Regions from separate parts of the Streptomyces thermospinosisporus genome, predicted to be linked through region 4. Evidence: riboswitches for the same ligand, from Rfam matches in the RefSeq annotation. Region 4 holds a riboswitch; each other region holds the start of a gene.
What was found. Region 4 has a riboswitch for cyclic di-AMP ahead of ABD207_RS27490 (transglycosylase SLT domain-containing protein). Riboswitches for the same ligand answer to the same signal wherever they lie in the genome.
Positions count from the first base shown of each region.

Region 1 (7,179 bases), on a different contig from region 4:
TACGCGGCCTGGATCAGCCCTGAGCAGTCGAAGGCGTCGGGGCCGGTCGCGCCCCACACGTAGGGGGTGCCGAGCTTCTGGTAGGCGTAGGAGACCGCCTGGGCGGCGCGGGAGCTGGGTGCCTGAGCGGTGGCGGCGCCGGGTGCGGCGAGGCCCTCCCGGCCGGCTGCCGAGGCGCGTGAGGCGCGGTCGGTGCCGTCGCCGTAGCCGGCGCGCTGCTCGGGAGTCAGCCGGGACAGCAGCCGGCGGGCCTCGCCGAGCTTCCCGGTGATCGTCTTCTTCTGCCGCTGGAGTTGCGCCTGACGGGAGGCGAGGGACTTCAGCTCGACGCGGGCGGCGCCGCGCAGCTGCTCGATCTCCCGAAGCTGTGCGCGTACCCGGTTCACGGCGGCGTTCTGGCGGCTGCCCGCCCGCTCGGCGAGCGCGACGCCGTCCAGGTAGCCGTCGGGGTCGTCGGAGAGGACCAGTTGCACGGCCGGGTCGAGGCCGCCGCTGCGGTACTGGGCGGTGGCGGCCGAACCCAGCGCGGACCGGGCCGCGTTGAGCCGCTCCTGCTTGCGGGCCGCCTCGTCCTGGAGTTTCCGCACCCGCTCCCGGGCCGCGTCCGCCTTCTCCTTCGCCCCGTTGTACTTCTCGGTGGCGACCTCCGCCTCCCGGTACAACTGGTCGACCCGGGCCTTGGCCTGCTGGGGAGTCAGCTGCGGATCGGCCTGCCCCGTGCCGTCCAGGACGGTGGTGGTGGCCGCGCCCGCGAGGGCGAGGGTGGCGGCGGTACGAGCGGTGGTACCGGCCGCCGAGCGCTGTCTGGACCTGCGGTGCGCTGCCATCTGGGACGTCACGTCCTTTCGACGACCGCCTGCCCCGTGACGGGGAACAGCTGAGCGATGATCCGGCGGCGGTGCGCACAGGGGGAGCGGTCCGCCGCCGGATCCTCTCGGCGGTGGTGTCCGGGTGCCGCCCCTGGTCCGGGCGGCGGTGGGGAGCCGGTCACCTGGTGCAGGACGCTAGACCCGGCCGGGCCGGCGCTGTGACGGGTTGCGCGGAAGTGACATGAGACAACCACGCAGTGACCGTATGTGACCGTGATTCCCGCTCGGGAACGACGGCCTGCACAGCTGAGCTGACCGAAATGCCGAAGGCGGGCGGGCGAGGCGGGCCCCGGTGCTATGGAGCGCCTCCGCGAGGCTCGTTCTCACCCGTCCTGAGTGTCCGGTCTCACCCTTCCTGAGCGTCCGGGCCGGTGTCGGCGGGGACGGGGGCGCTGGCTAGGCTCCGGCCCATGGACGTACTCATCCACCTCTTCGTCGGCCTGCACATCATCGGCATCGCCTCCCTGCTCGGAGGCTTCCTCACCCAGATGAAGGCGATGGGTGAGGGCACCGCCCGCTTCACCCCGGCCATGCTGCACGGCGCCCTGACGATGCTGGTCACCGGAGTGATCCTGGTCGGCCTCAACCAGGCCGACGACCAGTCGGTGAACAACATCAAGATCGGCGTGAAGCTGGCCCTGCTGATCGTGATCCTGGGCCTGGTCTATGTGAAGCGCGACGAGGAGAAGGTGGACAAGGGGCTGTTCGGCCTGGTCGGCCTGCTGACCACGGCGAACGTCTTCATCGCCGTGCTGTGGACCTGATCCCCTCCGGCACCGGTCCCGGCCCGACCGCGGAGCGGACCGCGCCGATCGCGACCGTCAGCCAGGCGGCCACCGCGATCCACACCAGCACCTCTCCCAGCCCCTCGAGCCACGGGGCGTCGACCACGGCGGACGTGGACAGCGCCGCCGTCGCCGTCATCCCCAGCGGGAACACCGTCGACCAGCGCCGCGGATCGTAGGCCGTCCGCGGCCAGCGGATCTCGCCGGCCAGCAGCACCACGCACAGGACCAGGTCCAGCACCACCAGCACCATGGTCATGACGCGCAGCACATGGCTGTCGTCGACGTTCCACAGGTACAGCCGCATGCTGTCGGCGGCCAGCAGCTTCGAACCGGCCAGCGCCGAGATGCCGAGCGCGCCCGCCGCCACCCAGTGGTCGCCCTTGCCCTCGGCCGTCTGCCGGAGGTCGAATCGGGCGAGGGCGAAGGCGTAGAGCACCAGCCCGAACCAGAACAGCGCCAGCGCCGCATGCGCCAGCCACGCCGCCGACTCGGCCGCGGCGAGCGTCGCCGCCAGCAGAGCCAGCCCCTGCGTGGCCACGCAGCACAGGAACACCGCCCCGGGCATCCTCGGCCGCCAGCTCCCCACCACCAGGACGAGCAGCGGCGGCCAGAGCACCGCGGCCAGCGCCAGCAGCGCCTCGGCGAGCGTGCTCCAGTCCTCCGCGGCGAAGCGTGAGCCGATCACGGTGGTGGCCGCCACGGCGGTGAGCGCGCCCGGTGTCTGCGCCTCCGCCCGCCACCGCGTGCGCTCCCGCAGCAGCCGCAGCGCGAACTCCGCCGCCAGCCCCGCCCACGCGACGCAGGCCGCCCCGAGCATGGTCCGCGAGAGCACCTCGTACTCCGCCGGATGCAGCGCCAGCGACACGATGCCGCAGGCCATCACGGCGGCACCCTCCGCCGGGGACCGCCGCGCCCACCAGGTGCGGAAGGGGGACGGGCGGGAGGGGCGAGACATGCGCCGATGCTAGAAGAGCCGCCCCACGACACCCCGCCGGGCAACGCGCGCCCGCGCACGATCACCCGCGCAGGGGCATCGCTCGCGCAGAGGCACCATTCGGGTGCGCCCGCCGCACGCCCAGGCCGCCGGCGGGGCGGACTCCGCTTCGTCCGTCAGCCGGGGCGGACCGTCCCTTCTCCGCCAGGGCCTTCTCCGCCAGGGCCTTCTCTGTCAGGCGGGCCGGACCACGCTGTGGATCGCAGACTCGCCGTCGTAGTAGATCGACTCCTCGCGCACATAGGTGCCCGGCTTCGGGGCGTGGATCATCATGCCGTTGCCTATGTAGATGCCCACGTGGGTGACGTCGTCGTAGAAGAAGACCAGGTCACCGGGCTGCGCCTGGGACACCGGGACCGTCGTGCCGGCGTTCACCTGGTCGTAGGTGGTGCGCGGGAGGGTGACCCCGGCGGCCTTCCAGGCGGCCTGGGTCAGGCCGGAGCAGTCGTAGGAGCCGGGACCGGTCGCGCCCCATACGTACGGCTTGCCGATCTGGGCGCGGGCGAAGGCGATGGCCTTCGCGGCCTTGGTGGCGTACGACGAGTCCGTCGGGGGCGGAGTCGTCGTGCCCGAGGAGGAGCCGGACGAGCCGCTCTCCTGCTGAGCCGCCTCTCGCTGTGCCGCCTCCTGGGCCTTGCGCTGCTCCTCCTGCTGCCGGGCCAGCTCGGCGGCCTTGCGGGCGGCCTCCTCCTGCTTCTTCTTCTCGATCGCCGCGAGCCGCGCCTTCTCCTCGGCTGTCAGCTTCGACATCAGCTCGCGCGCCTCGGCCAGCTTCTTCTGGACCTTCGCCTTGGCGGCCTTCAGGTCGTTCTGCGACTCGGTGAGCGTCTGGAGGCTCTCGGTGGCCTCCTTCCGCTTCTTCATCGTCGCGGACTGCTGCTCGACGTAGTCGTCGACCGCTTCCTTCTGGCGGCCGGTCATCCGGCCCATCAGATGCTGCTGGTCGAAGACCTCCTGCGGCGAGTCCGCGAGCAGGAAGGTGGCGGTGTTGGACACGCCCGCGCCGGTGCGGTACTGGGCGGCGGCGTAGGAACCGAGCTGTTCCCGCGCCTCGTTGAGCTTCTGGGTGCGCTGGGCGACGTCGTCGAGCAGGGAGTCGACGCGCTTGCGCTGCTTCGCGGTCTTCTCCTTGGCCGCGTTGTACTTCTCGGTCGCCCACTCCGCCTGGCGGTACAGGTCGCCGACCTTCTTCTCGACCTCTTCGAGACTCGGCTTGTCGTCCGTCGGGGCGGCGTTGGCGGTCTGGCCCAGCAGGGCCACGGAGGTGAGGGCAGCCGTGGCGAGGGCGGGGGTGCGTATGCCTGCCACGCGTGGTACGGGGGTGCGCGACTTGCGATGCGACGCCAAGGGAGGCGACTCCTTCCAATGGTCCGCCTACCGGGTTAGCTGTCGGGTTCGGGCGGGTGCTTGGAAGGGTTGCCCTACGGCTGCTCCGCACGGGAGTGAGCCGATTCACCCCAGGTCTCGGTTGGGTCCCCGGCTCCGGGTGCCATCGGTCGGCACTGCCGGACTCGGCGGAGGCCGTGCGGTCCGGCGAGGTTCGCCGGTGGGGGTCGTACGGCCCGTCGGCACGGTAGCCAACTGGTGTGGCCCCTGTGAAGGTTGGTGGGCGATATGCCCGATACATTTTCGTGACCTTAGGGTCCGGGTGACACAGGGTGCCCGGCCGGTGCTCGACGGTGTCCGGGCCGGCGGCCCGGATCCGCCCGCCGGGAAGGGCCGGGAAGGCCGGGAAGGGCCGGGAAGGCCGGGAAGGGCGGGAAGGGCGTGGCGGGCGTCCGCCGGGAATGTGTGGATGTTCCGGGGCGGACCCGGGCTGTCGGTGGTGCGCCCTAGACTCGGAGAGCGATGAGCAGCCTCTTTGACGACAGCTTCCTGGCGAACCTCCAGGCCCAGCCGGGCCCCGCGGACGAGCCGCCGCCACCACCCGAGGACGATCACGTACCGGAGCCGCTCCCGGACGATCTGTTCGGCGGGAAGTTCGACGTGCCGCCGGAGCGTGAGGAGTACTACCGCGACGGCGCCCCCCGCCCGGTGACCGACTCCGCCGCGCTCCTGGAGGGGCTCAACGACAATCAGCGCGCCGCCGTCGTCCACTCCGGCTCACCCCTGCTCATCGTGGCCGGTGCCGGCTCCGGCAAGACCCGTGTGCTCACCCACCGCATCGCCTATCTGCTCGCCGAGCGGAACGTGCATCCGGGGCAGATCCTGGCGATCACCTTCACCAACAAGGCCGCCGGCGAGATGAAGGAGCGCGTCGAGCAGCTCGTCGGCCCGCGCGCCAACGCGATGTGGGTGATGACCTTCCACAGCGCCTGCGTGCGCATCCTGCGCCGCGAGTCGAAGAAGCTCGGCTTCACCTCGTCGTTCTCGATCTACGACGCCGCCGACTCCAAGCGGCTGATGGCGCTGGTCTGCCGTGATCTCGAGCTGGACCCCAAGCGCTACCCGCCGAAGTCCTTCAGCGCCAAGATCAGCAATCTGAAGAACGAGCTGATCGACGAGGAGGACTTCGCCGCCCAGGCCTCCGACGGCTTCGAGAAGACGCTCGCCCAGGCCTACGCCCTCTACCAGTCGCGGCTGCGCGAGGCCAACGCCCTCGACTTCGACGACCTGATCATGACGACGGTCAATCTGCTCCGCGCCTTCCCGGACGTCGCCGAGCACTACCGCCGCCGCTTCCGCCACGTCCTGGTCGACGAGTACCAGGACACCAACCACGCCCAGTACGCCCTGGTGCGCGAGCTGGTCGGCCCCACCGAGCACCCCGTGGACGTGCCGCCCGAGGCCGAGATCCCGCCCGCCGAGCTGTGCGTGGTGGGCGACGCCGACCAGTCGATCTACGCCTTCCGCGGCGCGACGATCCGCAACATCCTCCAGTTCGAGGAGGACTACCCGGACGCGACGACCATCCTGCTGGAGCAGAACTACCGCTCCACCCAGACGATCCTCAGCGCCGCCAACGCGGTCATCGAGCGCAACGAGTCCCGCCGCCCCAAGAACCTGTGGACCAACGCCGGAGCCGGCTGCCCGATCACCGGGTACGTCGCGGACACCGAGCACGACGAGGCCCAGTTCGTCGCCGACGAGATAGACCGCCTGGTCGACGCGGGCGAGGCCAAGGCCGGCGATGTCGCCGTCTTCTACCGCACCAACGCCCAGTCCCGTGTCTTCGAAGAGGTCTTCATCCGCGTCGGCCTGCCCTACAAGGTCGTCGGCGGGGTCCGCTTCTACGAGCGCAAGGAGGTCAGGGACGTCCTGGCCTACCTGCGGGTGCTCGCCAACCCCGAGGACTCGGTGCCGCTGCGCCGCATCCTCAACGTGCCCAAGCGGGGCATCGGCGAACGCGCGGAGGCGATGATCGACGCCCTGGCCCAGCGGGAGAAGATCAGCTTCCCGCAGGCGCTGAAGCGCGTCGACGAGGCGTACGGCATGGCCGCGCGCTCGGTCAACGCCGTCAAGCGGTTCAACACGCTGATGGAGGAGCTGCGCACCATCGTCGAGTCCGGCGCCGGACCGGCGACCGTGCTGGAGGCGGTGCTGGAACGCACCGGCTATCTGGCCGAGCTGCAGGCCTCCACCGACCCGCAGGACGAGACCCGCATCGAGAACCTCCAGGAACTCGCCGCCGTCGCCCTGGAGTTCGAGCAGGAGCGCGGCGAGGGGGAGGCCGGGACGCTGGCCGACTTCCTGGAGCAGGTCGCGCTGGTCGCCGACTCCGACCAGATCCCCGAGGAGGACGAGGAGGGCTCCGGCGTCATCACGCTGATGACGCTGCACACCGCCAAGGGCCTGGAGTTCCCGGTCGTCTTCCTCACCGGCATGGAGGACGGCGTCTTCCCGCACATGCGCGCCCTCGGCGACACCAAGGAGCTGGAGGAGGAGCGGCGCCTGGCGTACGTCGGCATCACCCGTGCCCGCGAGCGGCTCTACCTCACCCGGTCGACCCTGCGCAGCGCCTGGGGCCAGCCCTCCTACAACCCGCCCTCGCGGTTCCTGGAGGAGATCCCGGCCGCGTACGTCGAGTGGAAGCGGACGGGCGCGAGCACGCCGAAGGCCTCCGGGGCGGTCTCGGGGGTGGCGGCGTCGCTGTCGTCGTCCCGCTCCCGCTCCTCGGCCTCGGGCGCCTCGGGCTTCGCCACCCGCCGCACCGCGGACCGGCCGGTGGTGTCGCTGGCGGTCGGGGACCGGGTGACGCACGATCAGTTCGGTCTGGGCACCGTGGTCGCGGTGAAGGGCACGGGCGCGAACGCCGAGGCGACCATCGACTTCGGCGACGCCAAGCCCAAGCGGCTGCTGCTGCGGTACGCGCCGGTGGAGAAGCTGTAGCCGTCGGTCACGTCCGTGACCTGAGGAGGGGCTCCCGCCCGAGCGCGGGGGCCTCTTCGGGCGAGCCGTCAGGACGGCTCGAGTTGGGCGAGCGCGGTCAGGACGGCTCGAGGCCGTGGCTGCGGAACCAGGCGAGCGGGTCGATGGCCGAACCGCCGCCCGGCCGGACCTCGAAGTGCAGATGCGGGCCGGTGGAGTT
Region 1 is NZ_BAAAIZ010000036.1:5,207-12,385, reverse strand. It holds gene ABD207_RS13895 (C40 family peptidase) at 1-827, opposite strand, end outside; gene ABD207_RS13890 (hypothetical protein) at 1,280-1,633, shown strand; gene ABD207_RS13885 (tellurite resistance/C4-dicarboxylate transporter family protein) at 1,611-2,612, opposite strand; gene ABD207_RS13880 (C40 family peptidase) at 2,826-3,998, opposite strand; cyclic di-AMP (ydaO/yuaA leader) riboswitch at 4,006-4,163, opposite strand; gene pcrA (DNA helicase PcrA) at 4,500-6,980, shown strand; gene ABD207_RS13870 (M23 family metallopeptidase) at 7,078-7,179, opposite strand, start outside.
Region 1: linked by a shared signal. The riboswitch ahead of ABD207_RS13880 (C40 family peptidase) and the one ahead of ABD207_RS27490 (transglycosylase SLT domain-containing protein) in region 4 are both predicted to bind cyclic di-AMP.

Region 2 (7,179 bases), on a different contig from region 4:
TCGATGAGGGCGGCGGCCCTGCGCTCGTCGATGTCGTCGTACTCGGGCACCTTGCCGGGCTCGGCGGCGTCCCGCCGCCACTGCGCGTAGGCGACGGCGTGCCCGAGCGCCCGCACGGCCCGTTCGGCGGCCGGGTAGGCCGGGATGAGCAGGGCGCCCTTGGGGGGCGCGGGGGCGGAGGCAGGAGGCACGGATGCACCGGCAGCGCCTGCGGCGCCCGGGGGCGCGGGGGTGGGCGCACCTCCGGCCGCAGCGGCCCCCGCGTGCGCCGGGGGCGCAGAAGGAGCGGTACGTGTGCCGGGGGTGGGCGGCCGCTCCGCCGGCGCCGGACGGCCGGCCGAGGAGGGCCGGTCGTACGGCGTGGCTGGGGCGGGGGTCCCACCCGGTGCCGGGGACGGGTCGTCCGGGTCCGCTGCCGCCGGTTCCGGCCGGCGGGGTGGGCGGGCGGTGCTGGCTGCGGCGGACAGCGCCTCGGCGAGGCCGCCGAGTTCCACGTGGACGACCAGGACCGGCTTGGCGGGGGTCGCGGTGGCGGCCGAGCGGAGGGCCTCGGCCAGGGCGGCGTCGCCGACGGAGGACTCCCCCACCGAGGGGATCGCGGTGACGACCACCGCGTCGCAGCTGTCGTCGGCCAGCGCCCGGGACAGGGCCGCGTGGAAGTCCGCCGCCGTGGCCTCCGTGGTGAGGTCCAGCGGGGGGTGCGGGCGCAGCCCCTCGGCCAGGCAGGCGTCGTAGGTCAGCAGGCCCAGGGACTCGGAGTTGCCGAGGATCGCCACGCGGGGTCCGGCCGGGAGGGGCTGGCGGGCGAGCAGCAGGCCGGTGTCGACGAGTTCGGTGATGGTGTCGACGCGGATGACGCCGGCCTGCCTCAGCAGCGCGGACACCGTGGCGTGCGGCAGCCGTGTCGCGCGCACGGCGTGTCCCCGGGGTCCGGCGCCGTGGCGTGCGCCCTGCACCACCACGAGGGGCTTGGCCGCGGCTGTCCGGCGGGCGAGCCGGGTGAACTTGCGGGGGTTGCCGATGGACTCCAGGTACATCAGGGCGACATCGGTGTCGGGGTCCTCGTACCAGTACTGCAGGACGTCGTTGCCGGAGACGTCCGCGCGGTTGCCGGAGGAGACGAAGGTCGACACGCCCGTCACCCCGGTGACGCCGCCGCCGCGCCGGTGCAGCCGGGACAGCAGGGCGATGCCGATGGCGCCGGACTGGGCGAACAGCCCGATCCGGCCGGGCCGGGGCATCTCGGGGGCGAGCGAGGCGTTGAGCCGGACCTGAGGGGCGGTGTTGATGACGCCGAACGCGTTGGGCCCGATGATGCGCATGCCGTAGCTGCGGGCCTGCCGTACGAGGGCGCGCTGCCGCTCGCGGCCCTCGGGACCCGACTCGGCGTAGCCCGCGGAGATCACGACCAGTCCCTGCACGCCGTGCTCGCCGCACTCGGTGACGACCTCGGGGACGTGTTCGGCGGGCACGGCGACGACCGCGAGGTCCACCGGCCCGTCGATCTCCCGCACCGAGCGGTAGGCGGGGACCCCGTCCAGCTCCTTCTGCTCCTCGGGCATCGCCCGGTTCACCGCGTAGAGGCGGCCGGTGTATCCGGCGTCCCGGATGTTGCCGAGGATGTTGCGTCCCACGCCGCCCGGTGTGCGGCCGGTGCCGATGACGGCGACGGAGCCGGGCGCGAGCAGCCGCTGCACGGAGCGGGCCTCGGCGCGCTGTTCGCGCGCGTACTGCACGGCGAGGGAGCGGTCGGTGGGTTCGAGGTCGAACTCCAGCCGGACGACGCCGTCCTCGAAGCTGCGCTTCTGGGTGTACCCGGCGTCCGTGAACACCTTGATCATCTTGGTGTTGGCGGGCAGCACCTCGGCGGCGAACCGGCGGATGCCGCGTTCCCGGGCGACGGCTGCGATGTGCTCGAGCAGGGCGGAGGCCACGCCCCGGCCCTGATGGGCGTCCTGCACCAGGAAGGCGACCTCGGCCTCGTCGGCCGGGGCGGAGGCGGGTGTTCCGTCGGTGCCGATCCGGTCGTAGCGGACGGTGGCGATGAACTCGCCGCCGACGGTGGCCGCGAGCCCCACCCGGTCCACGTAGTCGTGGTGGGTGAAGCGGTGCACGTCCTTGGCGGACAGCCGCGGGTACGGGGCGAAGAAGCGGAAGTACTTGGACTCGTCCGACACCTGTTCGTAGAATTTCACCAGGCGTTCGGCGTCGTCGGCGGTGATGGGCCGGATGCGTGCGGTGCCGCCGTCACGCAGCACCACGTCGGCTTCCCAGTGGGCGGGGTACTCGTGCCGGTCCGACGAGGTCTGCATGGGCCCCAGAGTACGGCTCGCGTCCGGCAACGGCGCGAGGCAGTCTGTGGAGAAACGGACGCGGGACCCAGGCCGCGGCGGCCCGCCGTGCGGCACCGAGGGCGGGCGCCGCTCCCGGCATGCCTCACGATATGGAAAACTGGTCTAGACAACCCGGAACACCGAAGGGCAGCAACACATGGCTGAGCGCCGCGTCAACGTCGGCTGGGCCGAGGGTCTCCACGCCCGCCCCGCCTCCATCTTCGTCCGAGCCGCCACGGCCGCAGGCGTCCCGGTGACGATCGCCAAGGCCGGGGGCAACCCCGTCAACGCGGCCTCCATGCTGGCCGTGCTGGGGCTGGGCGCCCAGGGCGGCGAGGAGGTCGTCCTCGCCTCCGACGCCGAGGGCGCGGACGCCGCTCTGGACCGCCTTGCGAAGCTGGTCTCCGAGGGCCTCGAGGAGCTTCCCGAGACCGTCTGAATTCCTCCGCACGGAATGGTTGCGGCACAAAGTGAGGGGTTCGCCCGGACGCCGGGCGGACCCCTCACTTTTCATTTCCCCCGGGCGGCCGATCCCCCGTCGGCACAGCTATTGGGCTTTCCGGGCAGCAGAAAAATCCCCCCGCGAATTTCCCGCGCTCTTTGTATACGGCCCCCGTGTTAATTCCGAGCGCTCGTCGTGTTTACGGCATGTTGCGTGTTCCTCACAGGCTCGCCGGTGCGGTCGCCGCCCGGGGCGGCGCGCAGCCGGTGCGCGGCGGTGGTGCGCTCGGTGTGCTGCGCGGTCAGCGAGCGGGCGCGCTCGCCGTCGCCGCGCGCCACGGCGTCCACGATCGCGCCGTGCTCCGCCCAGTACTCCGCCGGGTCGGCCGGTGCGTCCAGGGCGTACATCCAGGCGATCTTGTGCCGCAGCTGGGTCAGCATCGAGGCCAGCGCCTGGCTGCCGGAGGCCTGGGCGAGCGTCTCATGGAACCAGCTGCCGAGAGAGCGCAGTTCATCGCTGCTGCCCCGGCGGGCACGCTCCTGCCCGAGGCGCACCAGGCCGCGCAGCACCTTCAGATGGGCGTCCGTGCGGCGCTGGGCGGCGCGCGCGGCTCCCAGCGGCTCCAGCAGCAGACGCATCTCCAGCAGGTCGGCGGCCTCCTGCTCGGTGGGCTCCGCCACGCAGGCGCCGGCGTGCCGCCGGGTCACCACGAAGCCCTCGGCCTCCAGGGTGCGCAGCGCCTCGCGGACGGGGACGCGGGAGACGCCGTAGCGGCGGGCGAGGAGTTCTTCGGTGAGCCGGCTTCCGCGCTCGAATACACCGGCGACGATGTCGTCCCGGATCGCCGTGCACACCGAGTGCGCGGGAATACGCATGACCGACCTCCGGCTCAATCCCCGTGACACGCCGACGAAGGACGTGTTGTTTCGTGACTCTATTGCAATCCGGAGGAATTTCCGACGGTGAGCCGGAACTCATACTTGTTTTTGGACAACCGGGCGCGCCCGGCCCCGGGGAAGCCGAAAGCCCCGGCTCGCCCGGCCCCGGGGAAGCCGAAAGCCCCGGCTCGGGGAGCCGGGGCCAGAAGGGGAAGGCGGAGGCGCGCAGTTCGGAGCTTGACGAAGGGCGTGCTCTCAGAGCTTGACGCCGTGCGCGCGGAGGTAGCCGACCGGGTCGATGTCGGACCCGTACTCGGCGCTGGTGCGGGCCTCGAAGTGCAGGTGGGCGCCGGTGACGTTGCCGGTCGCGCCGGAGTTGCCGATCTGCTGGCCCGCGGTGACCTGCTGGCCGGCCGAGACGCTGATCGAGGACAGGTGGGCGTACTGGGTGTAGGTGCCGTCGTGCATCTTGATGACGACCTGGTTGCCGTACGCGCCGCCCCAGCCGGCCTCCACGACGGTGCCCCTGCCGACGGACCGGACGGGGGTGCCGCTCGCGGCGTGGAAGTCGATGCCGGTGTGGCTGCCGGAGGACCAGACGGCGCCGCCGGCCTGGTAGGAGGTGGAGACGTAGGAGCCGGCGATCGGGGAGACGAAGGTGTTGAGGCGCTTGCGCTCGGCCTCGCGCTCGGCGCGCACCTTGGCGGCCCGGGCCTCGGCGGCCGCCTTGGCCGCCTTCTTGCGGGCGGCCTCCTCGGCGGCCTTGCGGGCTGCCTCCTCGGCGGCCTCGCGCGCCGCCTCGTGCTGGGCGGCGGCCTGGGCGTCGATCCGGTCGGCGACCGTGTCGCCCATGTCGATGACGGGGGTGAGGCCGGTCTGCGCCGCGGCGGGCTCTGCGGCGAGGGCGGGAGCGGCGAGCGAACCGACGACGCCGGTGCCGGTGAGGGCCGCTATGCCCGCGGCGCGCGCGGTGCCGCGGTGGATCCGGCTGGGACGACGATGCTTGCCCGTGGCGCGGGTCAACGCCATGTACAGACTGGTCCTTTCCTTCCCTCTCGCCTACCGGGTTAGCTGACGGGTTCGGAGCAGGAAGGTCTCCTACGGACCCCCTCGCGGTGCGCGCGGGCGTCCGATTCACCCCAGGGACTGCCTATGGGTCCCCGGCTCCCCTGGCTCGCGCCGTACGGGGACTCGGCGATGACTGTCCGGTGCCGCGGGTGCGGCGCACTGCCTGACGAACAGCCCGCACGACGCTAAACGGGGCGAGTTTCAATTCCCAAACGGATCCCGGTTTTTGTAGCGCATCCCACAGGGCAGACAGGCCCCCTCCGCCTCAATCCGGGCATAAGTGAGCCCTGGTGACGTTTCCGCCACCAGGGCTCACCCGCGCGTGCCGCGCGGAGGCGTCCGGCGCTCCGTCCGCCCGGTGTCCGCGCTGTCAGCGCCGTCGACCAACCGTCAACTCGCCGCCCGCACGGGCGTCTACTCGGCGCTCACGACGGTGACGTCACCGATGCCGAGGGCCTCCACGGGCGCCTTGATCCGCGCCGCGTCACCGACGAGCACGGTCACCAGACGGTCCACCGGGAAGGCGTTCACCACCGCGGCGGTGGCCTCCACGGTGCCGGTGGCGGCCAACTGCCGGTACAGCTCGGCCTGGTAGTCGTCCGGCAGGTGCTGCTCGACCTGGTCGGCGAGGGTGCTCGCGACGGCCGCGGCGGTCTCGTACTTCAGCGGCGCCACCCCGACCAGGTTCTGCACGGCAACGTCCCGCTCCGCGTCGGTGAGCCCCTCCGCGGCGAGGGTGCGCAGCACGGTCCACAGGTCCTGCAGCGCGGGCCCGGTGTTCGGGGTGTCCACGGAGCCGCTGATGGCGAGCATCGCGGCGCCGGTGCCGTCCGGCGCGGACCGCAGGACCTGGGTGAACGCCCGGACGCCGTAGGTGTAGCCCTTCTCCTCGCGCAGCACGCGGTCCAGGCGGGAGGTGAGGGTGCCGCCGAGGCAGTAGGTGCCCAGCACCTGCGCGGGCCAGACGCGGTCGTGCCGGTCGGGGCCGGTCCGGCCGATCAGCAGCTGGGTCTGGACGGCGCCGGGGCGGTCCACGATCACCACGCGGCCGGTGTCGTCCGCGATCACCGGCGGGACGGGCCGCGGCTGGGCCGTGGAGCCGGTCCAGGTGCCCAGCGTGTCGCCGAGCAGCGCGTCGAGGTCGACGCCGGTGAGGTCGCCGACGACCACCACGGTCGCCGTGGCCGGGCGGACATGCCGGTCATAGAAGGCGCGTACGGCCTTGGAGTCGATGCCGGCGACGGTCTCCTCGGTGCCCTGGCGGGGGCGCGACATGCGGGAGTCGGCCGGGAACAGCTCCTTGGAGAGCTCCTTGGCGGCACGGCGGGAGGGGTTGGCCAGCTCGTGCGGGATCTCGTCGAGCCGGTTGCGCACCAGGCGCTCGACCTCGCTGTCGGCGAACGCGGGCGCCCGGAGCGCGTCGGCGATCAGGCCCAGGCCCTTGGCCAGCCGGGAGGCGGGGACCTCCAGGCTCAGACGGACGCCCGGGTGGTCGGCGTGCGCGTCCAGGGTGGCGCCGCAGCGCTCCAGCTCGGCGGCGAACTCCTCGGCGGAGTGCTTGTCGGTGCCCTCGGAGAAGGCGCGCGCCATGATCGTGGCGACGCCGTCGAGACCGGCCGGCTCGGCGTCCAGGGGCGCGTCGAGCAGCACTTCGACGGCGACGACCTGCTGGCCGGGGCGGTGGCAGCGCAGCACGGTCAGGCCGTTGCCGAGCGTGCTGCGCTCGGGGGCCGGGAACGCCCACGGCTTGGCCTCGCCCGCCTGCGGCTGGGGGTGGAACTCCATCGTGGCGAGCTCGGTCACTTCGCCGCCTCCTCGATCTCGTCGCTGCCGGCGAGGGCAGCGGCTTCCTCCGCGCCCTCGGCGCTGTCTTCCGTGGCGACGGGCTCGTAGACGAGCACCGCGCGGTTGTCCGGCCGCAGGCGGGCCTGGGCGACCTCCTGGACCTCCTCGGCCGTCACGTCCAGGACGCGCTGCACGGCCGTCAGGGCGAGCTGCGGGTCGCCGAACAGGACGGCGTAGCGGCACAGTTCGTCGGCGCGGCCGGCGACCGTGCCGAGCCGGTCCAGCCACTCGCGCTCCAGCTGGGCCTGGGCGCGCTCCATCTCCTCGGGGGTGGGGCCGTGCTCGGCGAACCGCGCCAGCTCCTCGTCGATGGCGGCCTCGATCACCGGCACCTCCACGTCGCCGGAGGCCTTCACGTCCAGCCAGCCGAGCGAGGGCGCCCCGGCCAGCCGCAGCAGGCCGAACCCGGCCGCCACGGCGGTGCGGTCGCGCCGCACCAGCCGGTTGTACAAGCGGGAGGACTCGCCGCCGCCGAGGACGGTGAGCGCCAGGTCGGCCGCGTCGCAGGCGCGGGTGCCGTCGTGGGGCAGCCGGTAGGCGGCCATCAGCGCACGCGCGGGGACCTCCTCCTCGACGACCTCGCGCAGCTCCTTGCCGATCACGTCGGGCAGGG
Region 2 is NZ_BAAAIZ010000067.1:77,130-84,308, reverse strand. It holds gene ABD207_RS21710 (GNAT family N-acetyltransferase) at 1-2,312, opposite strand, end outside; gene ABD207_RS21705 (HPr family phosphocarrier protein) at 2,491-2,772, shown strand; gene ABD207_RS21700 (GntR family transcriptional regulator) at 2,952-3,650, opposite strand; gene ABD207_RS21695 (M23 family metallopeptidase) at 3,909-4,682, opposite strand; cyclic di-AMP (ydaO/yuaA leader) riboswitch at 4,695-4,860, opposite strand; gene ABD207_RS21690 (M16 family metallopeptidase) at 5,136-6,524, opposite strand; gene ABD207_RS21685 (M16 family metallopeptidase) at 6,521-7,179, opposite strand, start outside.
Region 2: linked by a shared signal. The riboswitch ahead of ABD207_RS21695 (M23 family metallopeptidase) and the one ahead of ABD207_RS27490 (transglycosylase SLT domain-containing protein) in region 4 are both predicted to bind cyclic di-AMP.

Region 3 (7,179 bases), on a different contig from region 4:
CGCACCACGGAGTACGTGAAGGACCTGCTGCACCGGCTGGAGCCCTACGGCGACGAGCCGCGGGTGATGGAGCTGCGGGAGCGGGCCCGGCCGCTGCTGATGGCGCCCGCGTGAGCTCCGGGCCCCCGGCCGGCCCGGTGACCGCCCGCGTTTGAGCACGATGTCAGTGGTGCAGTGCACTATCGGTGGCGGAGGTGGTGCACGTGGTTGCCTACGACTGTGATGTGCTCGTGATCGGTGGGGGGATCGTCGGGCTGTCCACCGCCTACGCGATCACCCGGGCCGCCCCCGGCACGCGGGTGACGGTGCTGGAGAAGGAGGCCGGGCCCGCCCGGCACCAGACGGGGCGCAACAGCGGGGTCATCCACAGCGGCATCTACTACCGGCCCGGCTCGCTCAAGGCGCGGTACGCGGTGCGGGGCGCCGCGGAGATGGTCAAGTTCTGCGCGGAGTACGACATCCCGCACGCCGTGACCGGCAAGCTGATCGTCGCCACCGAGCGGGACGAGCTGCCCCGGCTGCACGCCCTGGTGCAGCGCGGCCGGGAGAACGGGCTCACGGTGCGGGAGCTGGGCACGGCGCAGATGGCCGAGTACGAGCCGGAGATCACGGGGCTGGCCGCCATCCATGTGGGCACCACCGGCATCTGCGACTTCACGGCGGTCGCCCGCCGGCTCGCCGAGGCGTCCGGCGCGGAGATCCGCTACGGGGCCCGGGTGGAGCGGATCGACCGCCGGCCCGAGCGCGGGGTCGCCGTGCGCACCGCCTCCGGCGACATCGTCCGCGGGCGGATGCTGGTGAACTGCGCCGGCCTGTACTGCGACGAGATCGCCCGGCTCACCGGCGACGAGCCCGGCGTGCGGATCGTGCCGTTCCGCGGTGAGTACTACGAGCTGGCCCGGCCGGAGCTGGTCCGGGGGCTGGTGTATCCGGTGCCCGACCCTGCGTTCCCGTTCCTCGGCGTGCATCTCACCCGCGGCACCGACGGCGGCGTGCATGTGGGCCCCAACGCGGTGCCGGCGCTGGCCCGCGAGGGGTACGACTGGCGCACCGTGCGCCCCCGCGAGCTGGCGGGGACCCTGGCCTGGCCGGGCGCCTGGCAGCTGGCCCGCCGGCACTGGCGGTACGGCGCCGGTGAGCTGCACCGGTCGCTGTCCAGGAGCGCCTTCACCGAGGCGGTGCGGCGGCTGCTGCCCGCGGTCACCGAGGACGATCTCGTGCCCGCGGCGGCCGGGGTGCGGGCGCAGGCCGTGCTGCGGGACGGCACCCTCGCCGACGACTTCCTGATCCAGCAGACCCCGCGCGCGGTGCATGTGCTGAACGCGCCCTCACCTGCGGCGACGGCCTCGCTGCCGATCGGCCGGGAGATCGCCCGGCGGGCCCTGGCCGCGCTGGAGCGGTGAGGCGTGGCCCACGGCACTCCCCTGCACGCCCCGTAGGACCGGACGCACCCCCGTAAAATTGACAGCACTGTGTCTGACTCCGTGAACACCCCCGAAGCGCCCCGGCCCGCCCCCGAGCGCCCCGCCTCGCACACCCCCGGGGTGTCGGTCCGCCGTACCCGCGCCAAGGGCGAGCCGCGGTTCCCGGACGGCCCCAAGGCCGATCCCGCCGGATCGCACTTCGAGCGGCGGATCCGCAGCTTCCAGCCGCGCCGGAGCCGGGTGACCGCGGCCCAGGCGGACGCCCTGCAGCGGCTGTGGCCGAAGTGGGGCTTCGACATCGACGGCCGGCGGGTGCTGGATCTCGCGGAGTTCTTCGGCAACGACAACCCGGTCGTTCTGGAGATCGGCTTCGGCATGGGCGAGGCCACCGCGCAGATGGCCGCCGCCGACCCGGCCACCAACATCCTCGCCGTGGACGTGCACACCCCCGGCCAGGGCCATCTGCTCAACCTCGCCGACCGGCAGGGCCTGAGCAACATCCGCGTGGGCAACGGCGACGCGGTCATCCTGCTGCGGGAGATGCTCGCCCCGGACAGCCTGGCCGGGCTGCGCGTCTTCTTCCCCGACCCCTGGCCGAAGAAGCGGCACCACAAGCGGCGGCTGATCCAGCCGGAGTTCCTCTCCCTGGCGGCGACCCGCCTCAGGCCGGGCGCCCTGGTGCACCTCGCCACCGACTGGGAGCCCTACGCCGAGCAGATGCTCGAGGTGCTCACCGCCCACCCCGCCTACGAGAACACCCGGGCGGACGGCGGCTTCGCACCCCGCCCCGACTTCCGTCCCCAGACCCGTTTCGAGACGCAGGGACTGGAGAAGGGGCATGTGGTGAACGACCTGCTGTTCCGTCGCGTACAGCACGAAGACCAGCACCCCACCGGCGCCTGACCCGCGGCCTCGCGGACCTGCGGGCGGCGCCCCTGCCTCGTTAGGGTCGACGCGTGGCCAGCTCCCCGTATCCGACGCCCGTGAGTCATGCCGCCGGGAGCAACCCGGCGCGGTCCGCGCACTGGTGGCAGCGGACCTGGGTGCGCTACGGGGCGCTGAGCACTCTGCTCGCCCTGTCCGGCCTTGTCATCCTGGCCCTGGTCCGGGAGCAGACCGGCACCCAGGGCTTCCTGGTCGGACTGGGCCTCGCGGTGCTGCCGGTGCCGCTGCTCATAGCCGCCTTCCGCTGGCTTGACCGGGTGGAGCCGGGCCCCTGGCGGAATCTGCTGTTCGCGTTCGCCTGGGGGGCCTGCGCGGCGGCGCTGATAGCGATCGTCGCCAACAGCTTCGCGACCAGATGGATAGCGACGGCGACCGCGGACCCGGCCGGGGCGGACACCCTGGGCGCGACCGTGGTGGCGCCGGTGGTCGAGGAGTCCGCGAAGGCGGCCGCCGTGCTGCTGCTGTTCCTGTTCCGCAGACGGGACTTCACCGGAATCCTCGACGGCGTGGTGATAGCGGGCGTCACCGCGACCGGCTTCGCCTTCACCGAGAACATCCTCTACCTCGGCACGGCCTTCGGCGCCGACCAGCTCACCGGCGGCAGCGGCATCCCCTCGGTGACCGCGGCGACGTTCTTCGTCCGCATCGTGATGTCCCCGTTCGCCCACCCGCTGTTCACGGTGCTCACCGGGATCGGGTTCGGCATCTCCGCCCTGTCCACCGAGCGCCAGCGGGTGCGGCGCGTGCTGCTGCCGCTGTCCGGACTGCTGCTGGCGATGGGCATGCACGCCCTGTGGAACGGCTCCTCGGCGCTGGGCGAGTTCGGGTTCCTCGCGGTGTACGCGGCGTTCATGGTGCCGGTGTTCGGGGTGCTGACCTGGCTGGTGGTGTGGACGCGGCAGCGGGAGCTGCACACCGTGCGGGCGGAGCTGCCCGCCTATGTGATCGCCGGCTGGCTGACTCCGGTGGAGCCGTACGCGCTGGGGCTGATGCGGGCCCGGCGCATCGCGCGGCAGTACGCGCGCCGGCACGGCGGGAAGGAGGCGGCGCGGGCGGTCGCCGAGTACCAGGCGTTCGCGACCTCGCTGGCGGTGCTGCGTCACCGCGGGCGGCTCGGGCGGGCGCGCGGTGACTTCGTGCAGCGGGAGGGCGAGCTGCTGCGGGAGCTGTGGCACCGGCGGGCGGCTGCCCGGCCCGCCCTGGAGTACGCGGCCCGCGCGACGGCACCGCCGCCTCCGGTGATGGTCTGGCACCCCGGCCCCGGGGCACCGGCGTACGGCCACATCCCCGGGCAGGCGCACGGTCACGGTTACGGTTACGGCCCCGCGTACCGCCAGGGTCACGGCTACGAGTACGGCTACGGCGGCAATCCGTACCTCGGGTGAGACGGGCGAATCGGTACTTCGGGCGAGCCGAGCCAATGGGTGGCCCCGGTGAGCCGAGCCGACCCGTGGCTCGGGTGAGCACGAACGCCGACCGGCAGCCCTGACGTCGGGGGGGCGCCGTCGGGACTGCCGGGGTTCAGGTGATGGCGGTGCGGCTCAGCGGGCCGTACGGATCAGATCAGGGGTTCAGGCCCTTGCTGCGCAGCCAGCTCATGGGGTCGATGCCCGAGGCGGAGCCGCCGGGGTGGACCTCGAGGTGCAGGTGGGCGCCGGTGACATTGCCGGTGGCGCCGACGCGTCCGATCACATCGCCGGTGTTGACCTTCTGGCCGACGCTGACGCTGATCGAGGACTGGTGGGCGTACCAGATCTCGGTGCCGTCCTCGAGGGTGAGCACCGTCTTGTAGCCGTAGGAGCCGTCCCAGCCGGCGAAGGTGATCGTGCCGGTGTGGACGGCCTTGAGCAGCGTGCCCGTGGGGGCGGCGAAGTCGAGCCCGGTGTGCTGGCCGGAGGACCAGTAGGCGCCGGCCTGACCGAAGGTGGAGCTGATGGTGTAGGAGGAGGTCGGCAGCGTGTACTGCTTGGCCAGCTCGGCGAGGCGCTCGGCCTCGGCCTTCTTCCTGGCTTCCTCCTCCGCCTTCTTCTTGGCGGCCTCGGCCTTCTCCTTGGCCTCGCGCTCGGCCTTGGCGGCGGCCTCGGCGGCCTCCTTCTCCGCGGCGGCGACGGCCTCGGCGGCGGCCTTGCTGGCGGCCTGGTCCTGCTGCTGCTCGACCTGCGCCATGATCCGGGCGCGCAGGGCCTCACCGGCACCCTGCTCGCTGTCGGTGGTGGCGCCGACGCTGCTGAGCGGGGTGGTGGAGCCCTTCGGGGTTTCCTCGTCGGCGATGAGGGAACCCACGGTGGGGAGGTCGGGCATGGAGATGGCGACCGGCGGCTTGCCGGTCTGGGCGCTGGCCATACCGCCGGCGCCGACGGCGGCTATGACACCGACGCCGAGAACGGTGGAGCTGCGGGCGAGTCCCCCGCCGCGCTGCTTGGTGACGCGATGCCGGCCGCGGACCGGGCGGACGGTCTCCGCCGTGGGGTTCCACTCCTCGAAGGGACCTTCGTCGGCGCGGGTGCCGCCGCCGTAGACGAACGTGTCGCTCGGGGTGAACGGGGCCTCGGGGGCAGGCCGGTTGGACGCCACGTGGGCGCACTCCTTTCCTTCCGTCTCCACCTACCGGGTTAGCTGACGGGTTCGGAGCAGGAAGGTCTCCTACGCGCGTATACGAACCGTGTCTCCACGGCGGCATACGCCCGATTCACCCCAATGTGTGGTTCCCCGGTTCCCTTGCGGGATTCGGCGCGTGAGCACGGAGCCGACTTCTGTGACGGCTGGGACGACCGCGCTGCGTTATCGAACGTTAATAGACATGAGCCTCGGATTCCAAGCCGTTCCTCTTGATCGTTAAGGATTTCCGCGCGGACTTAAGCGTCATCGACGGGCGAAAACGGGCGAGTTGACCGCACATCACGGGGGTCCGAGTTTCTGACATTGTGTCAGATGTTATGCGCAGCGGCGCGGTTCGATCACATGAAGTGACATCGGCGGGGGAGGTCGGGAGACCTCGATGGAGAAACCGAGGGGGTTGGGGAGGGCCGGCGCCGGACACGGAGGGACCAGGGGCGGCACGGGGTACGGAGAAACGCCGAGGGCCGGAACCCTTTCGGATTCCGGCCCTCGGACTTCAGTAGCGGGGACAGGATTTGAACCTGCGACCTCTGGGTTATGAGCCCAGCGAGCTACCGAGCTGCTCCACCCCGCGTCGGTACTCACCAGTATACGGCATCCGCGCGGGTGGTCAGAACAAGTGGCTGTTCGGGGCCTTCGCGCGCTCCTCGTGCTCGGGCAGAACGAGCACCGTCGCCCCTCCCTCCCTCAGCACCCCCGAGCCGTCCGCGCCCGGCACGAAGGTGTCCGGCTCGCGCCATGCGGTGACCACGCGGCGGACGCCGGCCTGAAGGATCAGCCGCGAGCAGGACGCCGGCCGGGACGCCCGGCGGGCGCACGGCTCCAGGCTGGAGTAGACCGTCGCGGTCGCCAGCCGGGGGTCGTCCGGGTCGGCCTTGGCCAGCGCGGCCTCCTCCGCGTGCGCCAGTGGATCGCTGCCCTCCCGCGACCAGCCGCGCGCCAGCTCCGTGCCGTCGGCCGCGACGATCACCGCGCCCACGCTGAACGCCGTCTGCGAGGGCGGGCACTGTGCCGCCAGCTCGCAGGCGAGCGCCAGCCAGTGGTGGTCGGCGGCGACGGGCAGCTCGCCGGTGCCGGGTGCGGTGGGCTCGTAGCGCATCAGAACGACGTCGCCGATCTGCCGGGTCTCGCACAGCCGCAGCCGTCCGCCCTGGTAGGAGCCGGGTCCGAAGAGGCGCGGGGCGTCCGGGTCGCCGACGAAGAGCGGGGCGAGCACCAGCTGGAGCTCGTCGGCGAGGCCCTGGGTGAGGAGCTGGGTGTGGATCACCCCGCCGCCCTCGACCATCAGCCGCCGCACACCGCGCTGGTCGTGCAGATGGGTGAGCAGGCGGCGCCAGTCGAGCTCCGTGCCGAGCGGCACCACATCGGTGGCCAGGCCGAGGGAGCGGGCCCGTTCGGCCCCCTTGTCCGTGGTGTAGAGGATCTTGTCGCCGCCGGTGTGCCAGAAGGCCGCGGCCGGGTCCAGGTCGCCGGACCCGCTGACCGTGACCTTCAGCGGGTACTCCGGCAGACCGCGTGCCCGGCGGGCGGCGCGCCGCTCGGGCGAGTTCACCAGCAGCCGGGGGTTGTCGGCGCGGATGGTGCCGGCGCCGACCAGGATCGCGTCCACCGAGGCCCGCACCTCGTCCACCCGGTCGAAGTCCTCCGGGCTCGACAGCAGCAGCCGCTCGGGACCGGTGTCGTCCAGATACCCGTCCAGCGAGACGGCGGCGGACAGCAGGACGTACGGATGGGGCATCGGCGCGCTCCTGGCGAGGGTCGGAGGAACAGCCGGCGGGCTGCTCGCCTCAAGTCTGACAAGCCCGGCGCGCGGACCGGGCACGGGTGGCGAGCGGGTGCCGCAGCGGCCGCGCATTTCACGGCTTCACGACCCGACGACCGGTCGAGCTCACGCCCCGAACGGCCCGGTCGAGCTCACGACCCATGGCCCGGTCGAGCTCACGACCCCATGGCCCGGTCGAGCCCTGATCAGGATCCGGCCGGCCCTCACCGGGGTCCGGTCGGGTCCTCATCACGGTTCGATCAGGCCCATCCGGATCGCGTATCTGGTCAGCTCCAGGCGGTCCTTCAGGCCGAGTTTGGCCAGCAGATTGGCGCGGTGCCGCTCTACCGTCTTGGGGCTGATGACGAGCAGCTCGGCGATCTGCTGGGAGGTGTAGCCCTCGGCGACCAGCTTGAGGATCTCCTCCTC
Region 3 is NZ_BAAAIZ010000047.1:5,024-12,202, forward strand. It holds gene ABD207_RS17085 (NsdA family TPR-like regulatory protein) at 1-114, shown strand, start outside; gene lhgO (L-2-hydroxyglutarate oxidase) at 198-1,403, shown strand; gene trmB (tRNA (guanosine(46)-N7)-methyltransferase TrmB) at 1,473-2,327, shown strand; gene ABD207_RS17100 (PrsW family intramembrane metalloprotease) at 2,381-3,754, shown strand; gene ABD207_RS17105 (M23 family metallopeptidase) at 3,933-4,943, opposite strand; cyclic di-AMP (ydaO/yuaA leader) riboswitch at 4,956-5,112, opposite strand; tRNA gene ABD207_RS17110 (tRNA-Met) at 5,489-5,562, opposite strand; gene ABD207_RS17115 (dihydrofolate reductase family protein) at 5,599-6,726, opposite strand; gene ABD207_RS17120 (response regulator) at 7,000-7,179, opposite strand, start outside.
Region 3: linked by a shared signal. The riboswitch ahead of ABD207_RS17105 (M23 family metallopeptidase) and the one ahead of ABD207_RS27490 (transglycosylase SLT domain-containing protein) in region 4 are both predicted to bind cyclic di-AMP.

Region 4 (7,179 bases):
CGGCCGCCGCCGAGGCCCAGCCGGGATGGGCGGCGCTGCCCGCCCCGGCGCGCGGCGCGATCCTGCTGGACGCTGCCGAGATCCTGCGCGGCCACCACGAGGAGGCCGCCCGCGACCTGGTCCGGGAGGAGGGCAAGACGCTGACGGAGGCCCGCGGCGAGGTCCGGCGGGCCATCGACGTACTGCGCTTCTTCGGCTCCGAGGGCTGGCGGATCGGCGGGCAGGTGCTGCCCAGCTCGTTGCCGGACACCATGGTCCACACCCGCCGGGAGCCGGTCGGCGTCGTGGGGCTGATCACGCCGTGGAACTTCCCGATCGCCATCCCCGCCTGGAAACTGGCGCCCGCGCTGATCGGCGGCAACACGGTGGTGCTCAAGCCCGCAGAGCTCACCCCGCTCTCCGCCCGCCACCTCACCGAGGCCCTGGTCCAGGCCGGGCTGCCCGCCGGGGTGCTCAACGTGGTGCACGGCTCCGGCGCGGTGGTCGGTGAGGCCCTGGTCCGCGACCCCCGGGTGGCGGCGGTCTCCTTCACCGGCTCCACCCAGGTCGGCATGCGCATCGAGCGCGCGGTGCAGGAGCGCCGCGGCCGGGTGCAGGTGGAGATGGGCGGCAAGAACGCTCTGGTGGTACTGGACGACGCCGACGTCGAACAGGCCGCGCGGATCGCCGCGGCGGGCGGCTTCGGCCTCACCGGCCAGGCCTGCACCGCCTCCTCCCGGGTGATCTGCACCCCCGGCGTGCACGACGACTTCGTCGCCGCGCTCGCCAAGGAGGCGGCCCGCTACCGCCCCGGCAACGGCCTGGCCGACGGCACCCTGATGGGCCCGGTGGTGAGCGAGCAGCAGCTCGCCACGATCACCGCCGCCATCGATCAGGCCACGGCCGAGGGCGCGACCGTCGCCGCGGGCGGCGAGGCCCCCAAGGGGCTGATGCTCGCCCCGACCGTGCTCTCCGGCCTGAGCCAGGAGAACACGGCGGCCCGCGAGGAGATCTTCGGCCCGGTGGTCGCGGTACTGTCCGCGGCGGACCTGGACGACGCGATCAACCTGGTCAACGACTCCCGCTACGGCCTGGCCGCGGGAATCTGCACCCGCAGCCTGGCCGCCGCCCAGCGCTTCGCCGCGGCCGTCCGCGTGGGCGTGGTCAAGGTCAACCGCCCGACCACCGGCCTGGACCTCAACGTCCCGTTCGGCGGCGTCGGCGACTCCTCCAGCAACACCTTCCGCGAGCAGGGTGCGGTCGCGGTGGACTTCTACACCTGGTCAAAGTCGGTCTACCTCGGCTGGGAGGGCTAGGTTCTGTCTCTTTGGGCCAGCGTCGGGCCCGGATGAGGATGCCGGCGAGGTGGAGTGCGGCCTGGTGGGCGATGGCAGGCTTGCCGGTTCGTGCGGCCGGGCCGCGCCACTGCGTGAGCCGGTTGATGCACCGCTCGACGGTGTTCCGCTGCTTGCAGGCCTCGCGGTCGAAGCCGGGCGGTCGGCCGCCTTGGCGGCCTCGCCGCGGGCGGTGGCCGATCTGGCCGGACGGCTGCGGGACGACCGCCCGGATTCCCCGGCGCCGGAAGTGGCTGCGGATGGCGCAGTCCACACCGAACGCAGAAGGCCCTCACCTGTTCAGGCACCCGGTCCGTGTGTCACCAACGTCCCGGGACAGCACACCTGGGCGGCACGACTGCCCGCAGTGACGCGGCCGCAGGTGCCCGCGGTCGGGCGGGCGCGGTTGCCCGCAGCGAGGCGGTAGCCGCGCACGGCGCCCAGCAGGGCACCGGCGGTGGGCGGCCGCGGACCCGCGCGGCGGGGAGGGGTCGGGGTGGTGGTGTCCGCCCGCAGCGGCCGGCGCGTCCGCACCAGTGCCCAAAAGGCGACTGATTCCGCGCCAGACCGAGGACGGATACCACCACCCCGGCCCCGACTCACCCATTCAGCGTGGCGCTGCGCGCACCCTCACCGGGGCCGCGGTTGCGCCGCAGGCATGGCCACGGGGCCCCACCGGCCCGCAGGCAGGGAGAAAGCGCACCCCACCGGGAATCCCGGGAGTCAGCCGGCGCGGTGGACGACCGCGTCGCAGAGTTGCTCGAGGGCTGCCTTGGCGTCACATTCCTGGAGGGGGGCCAGGGCGGCCCGCGCCTCCTCGGCGAAGCGGACCGTGTCGCGGCGGGCCTGCTCCAGCGCCGGGTGCGCCCGCAGCAGACGCAGCGCCTCGGCGTGCCGCGCGTCATCCGTGAGGTCGGAGTCCAGCAGTTCGCACAGCGCCAGATCCTCCGCCAGCCCCAGCCGTGCCGCCCGCTCCCGCAGCCGCAGCACCGGCAGCGTGGCGATGCCCTCCCGCAGATCCGTCCCCGGCGTCTTCCCCGACTCGTGCGAGTCCGAGGCGATGTCCAGCACATCGTCCGCCAGCTGGAAGGCGACCCCCAGCCGCTCGCCGTACTGGGTCAGGACGTCCACCACCGTCTCGTCGGCACCGGACATCATCGCCCCGAACCGGCAGGACACGGCCACCAGCGACCCGGTCTTGCCGCCGAGGACGTCCAGGTAGTGGTCGACGGGGTCCCGCCCGTCCTGCGGCCCGGCCGTCTCCAGGATCTGCCCGGTGACCAGCCGCTCGAACGCCTCGGCCTGCACCCGCACCGCCTCCGGCCCGAGGTCGGCCAGAATGTGCGAGGCCCGCGCGAAGAGGAAGTCGCCGGTGAGCACCGCGACGGAGTTGCCCCACCGCGTGTTCGCGCTGGCAACGCCGCGCCGCACGGCCGCCTCGTCCATCACGTCGTCGTGGTACAGCGTCGCGAGGTGAGTGAGTTCCACCACAACCGCCGACGGCACGACCCCCGGTGCGTACGGGTCACCGAACTGTGCGGAAAGCATCACCAGCAGTGGCCGGAATCGCTTGCCCCCGGCCCGCACCAGATGCTGCGCGGCCTCTGTGATGAAGGGCACCTCGCTCTTGGTGGCCTCGAGCAGCCCTTCCTCGACAGCCGTCAATCCGGCCTGGACATCGGCTTCGAGAGCCTGGTCCCGCACGCTCAGCCCGAACGGCCCGACGACGGTCACGAGGGGTCTCCTGTCTGCTGGTGTCTACTGCCGATTACACGGTTTGTCGATAGGTCGCTGTCGCCACTCAAGTCAGCGTATCCGGTCACGTTTCGATCACCACCAGCGCCCGGGGTTACCCGCCGGGGCCGACCGGATCACACCACCGCATTCCTGATGGTTTGATCACAACACGTCTCGCGGAGCATCACGCAGCATCACGGAGCATCACCGAGCACCCCATTCCACCGTGTCGGGCCCCCACGAGCCCCCTGCCGAGCACTCCACCTCGCGCCACCGAGCACCTCACATCGCCACATCCACCATCCTGCCCGCCTCGGTGCCCGATTTGCCGCAATTACCAGGCGAATTCCTCTTGACGAAATATGCTCCCACCCCCCTCCCTCAGTGAAGTGCCTCACGCCCGGAACCTCACCACCCCCGCACCCGTCCGCACCCCTTTTCCCCATCCCTGCACCGGAGTTGACCCTTGGCGGCAGCAAAGAATCAAGTACACAAATCACCCCAGGACAAGATCAAACGACCACTTCTGTGATGACCGCACTTGTTCCCGGCATGTGCTCTCGCATACGTTCCCGGCCTGCCGGGCGGACGCCGAATCCTGCCGCCGCCCGCACCACCGATCGTCGATCACTCACGCACGGCAGGAGCGGGGGACCCAGGTAAGTCGCCGGGCCGGGCATCCGTCCGGAACGGCTAGGGGTGAAGCCATGCCCGAAGGGGCACGGCCGGGCACTCTCCCAGCCCGAACCCGACAGCTCACCTCGCAGGCGTAGGAGAGGACACACGAACATGCCTGCAACCGGTATGACCCGCCGCTTCCGCGGCCGCCGTCTCGCCCGTACCCTCGCCGTCGCCGGCACCGGCGCCGCCGTGGTCGCCCTGCCGCTCATCGGCGCCACCAGCGCCTCCGCGGCTCCGGCCGCGGCCCCGGCCGCCGCCACCTCGACGGCGTACCCGAACAACCTCGACGGCTGGATCCGCGAGGCGCTGTCGATCATGCAGCAGCACGGCATCCCGGGCTCCTACGACGGCATCTACCGCAACATCATGCGCGAGTCGTCCGGCAACCCGAACGCCATCAACAACTGGGACTCCAACGCCGCCAAGGGCACCCCGTCCAAGGGCCTGCTGCAGGTCATCGACCCGACCTTCGCGGCCTACCACGTGCCGGGCACCGCCTTCGACCCGTTCGACCCGGTCGCGAACATCGTGGCGGCCTGCAACTACGCCGCCGACCGCTACGGCTCCATCGACAACGTCTTCGGCGCGTACTGAGCCGAGTGGCCCACCCCCGGAGGGCTCGGGACGGCTTTGGGGAGCCGCCGGCCGCCCACCGGGACCCTGCTGAGATTCCCTACTGGGACGACAGAAGCGTGCTCTCGGCGGACGAGGACGCGAATCCGGAATCGCACCGGGGCGGCACCTGTTGGGGCAGGTGGCACCCGGTCTCCGGGAACAGACGCTCGAGGACGACGGCCACGCCGTCGTCCTCGTTCGTCGTGGTGACCTCGTCGGCCACCGCCTTCAGCTCCGGGTGCGCGTTGGCCATGGCGACGCCCCGGGCCGCCCAGTCGAACATGGGGATGTCGTTCGGCATGTCACCGAACGCCAGGGTCTGCTCCGGGCCCAGCCCGAGCCGCTCGGCCGCCAGTGCCAGCCCTGTCGCCTTCGTCACACCGCACGGCTGGAGCTCCACGGTCCCCGGCCCGGACATGGTCACCGTGGCGAGCGGGCCGACCACCGCACGCGCGGTCGCCGCCAACTCGTCGTCGGTCAGCTCGGGGTGGCGCAGCAGCACCTTGCTGATCGGCCGGGTCCACAGCGCGTCGCGCCGGTCGACCCGCACGGCGGGCAGCGTGGGGTGCGGCATCCGGTACCCCGGCTCGATCAGGGTCAGCCCGTCCACGCCGTCCTGGTCGACCGCCGCATAGACCTCCCCCACCTCGGCCTCGATCTTGCCCAGCGCGGTCTCCGCCAGTTCCCGGTCCAGGGTGACGGACCACACCATCCGGTCCGCGCCCGCGTCGTACACCTGCGCGCCCTGTCCGCACACCGCGAGCCCCGTGCAGCCGAGGGCCTCCAGCAGGGGCCGCACCCGGGGGGCCGGGCGGCCCGTCACCACGAGGTGCCGGGCACCGGCCCGCGCCACCCGCGCGAGCGCTGCGAGGGACCGGGCGGACAAGGTGTCGTCGCCGCGCAGCAGCGTCCCGTCCAGGTCGGTGGCGATGAGTGAATATGCGGTGGGTGCGGCCATGATCAGAGAATACGGACAACACGCCGGTGCTTCTCACCGCCGTCCGGTACGCCCGCGCCCCATGGCTTGTGCACCGATTGGCAACAAGATGGTCTGCTACCTACCGTCCATGCCCTCCCGGGCGGTACCTTCCAAGTGTCCAGGGGGGACTTGATCGGGGGGTCAGGTGAGCAGTGGACGTGTGCACGTACTGAGGCCGGAGGATCTCGGCGAGGGGGAGCGGCAACGCTGGCGGGAGCTGCGCGCGGCCGCCGAGGTACCGCGCAACCCGTTCATGGAACCGGAATTCACCGCCGCGGTGGGCCTGGTGCGGCCGGGCGCCCGGGTGGCGGTCCTGTACGAGGGGACCGAACCGGCCGGCTTCCTGCCGTTCGAGCGCGGGCCGCTCGGCCAGGGACGGGCCATCGGGCTCGGGGTGTCGGACTGCCAGGGCGCCATCCTGCGTCCGGGCCTGGTCCAGGACACCGCCGAACTGCTGCGGGCCTGCTCGGTGTCGACCTTCGCCTTCGACAACCTGGAGCCCGAGCAGCGGCTCTTCCTGCCGTACGCGGCCGAGGAGCACGCCACCTTCGTCATCGACGTGGAGAAGGGCTACGACACCTACGAGTCGGTGCTGCGCGCCCAGTCGCCGAAGTTCCTGAAGACCACGCTGGCCAAGGAGCGCAGGCTGGGCCGCCAGGTCGGGCCCGTGCGGTTCGTGTTCGACGAGCGCGACCCGGCGGTGCTGCGCACGCTGATGGAGTGGAAGTCGGCGCAGTACCGCAGGACGGGGCGGCGCGACCGGTTCGCCCAGGAGTGGATCACCCGGCTGGTCGGCCGGCTCGCCGAGACCCGCGCGCCCGAGTGCACGGGCACGCTGTCGGTCCTGTACGCCGACGGGCGGCCGGTGGCCGCGCACTTCGGGCTGCGCTCGGCGTCCGTGCTGTCCTGCTGGTTCCCGGCGTACGACCCGGCGTTCGCAAAGTACTCGCCGGGTCTGGTGCTGCATCTGCGGATGGCCGAGGCGGCGGCGGCCGAAGGCATCGGCCTGCTCGACATGGGGCGCGGCCCCGCCGAGTACAAGGACTCGCTGAAGACCGGAGAACTCGCCGTCTACGAGGGAGCGGCGCTGCGTCCGGGTGCGGGTGCCGCCCTGCACTGGCTGAGCCGCGAACCGGTGCGCCGCGCCCATGCGTTCGTCCGCGACCACCCGGGTGTGGCGTCGCTGGCCTCGCGGGCCCTGCGCGGCGCGGGACGGCTGCGCGGCGGCCGCCGACGGTGACGAGGGGGTCATGAGGAGGGGGAGGGTTCATGTCCCGTACATCGCGCACATCGTCGATGTCCCGTGCTTCGCGTACGCGGGAGGAGATCCGGAGGTTCCTGTCCACCGGGGCGGTGCAGGTCGCCGAGGTGGATCTGGGCGCGGGTGAACAGGCGGCGCTCCGGCCCGGGCCGGGCAGCCCGCCGGTCACCGCCGGCGAGGTGTTCGTGCTGGTCAGACGGGAGGGCGTGCCGGCCGGAACGTTCCTGGAGCGGGTGCCGGAGGGGGCCGATCCGCGGGCGGTGCTGACGTCGGCCGCGCGACGGGTGCTCGCCGGGTCCGGGGGTTTCCGGAGCGAGCCGGCCCCGCCCCGCGATGCCGCACCGCCGCACGCCTCGGTCGTGGTGGCGACCCGGGAGCGGGCCGGGCAGCTGGCCCGTGCGCTCGACTCGCTGCTCGCCCAGGACCACCCGCATTTCGAGATCGTGGTGGTCGACAACGCTCCCGTCACCGACGAGACAAAAGAATTGGTGCACCAAAAGTACGGGGAGCGCGTGCGCTATGTCCGCGAGCCGGTCCCGGGGCTCGCCGTCGCCCACAACGCGGGACTGGCCGTGGCCCGGGGCGAGGTGGTC
Region 4 is NZ_BAAAIZ010000101.1:49,062-56,240, forward strand. It holds gene ABD207_RS27475 (aldehyde dehydrogenase family protein) at 1-1,295, shown strand, start outside; partial or broken gene ABD207_RS27480 (IS5/IS1182 family transposase) at 1,297-1,578, opposite strand; gene ABD207_RS27485 (polyprenyl synthetase family protein) at 2,037-3,047, opposite strand; cyclic di-AMP (ydaO/yuaA leader) riboswitch at 3,669-3,835, shown strand; gene ABD207_RS27490 (transglycosylase SLT domain-containing protein) at 3,840-4,325, shown strand; gene ABD207_RS27495 (HAD family hydrolase) at 4,405-5,304, opposite strand; gene ABD207_RS27500 (GNAT family N-acetyltransferase) at 5,471-6,565, shown strand; gene ABD207_RS27505 (glycosyltransferase family 2 protein) at 6,595-7,179, shown strand, end outside.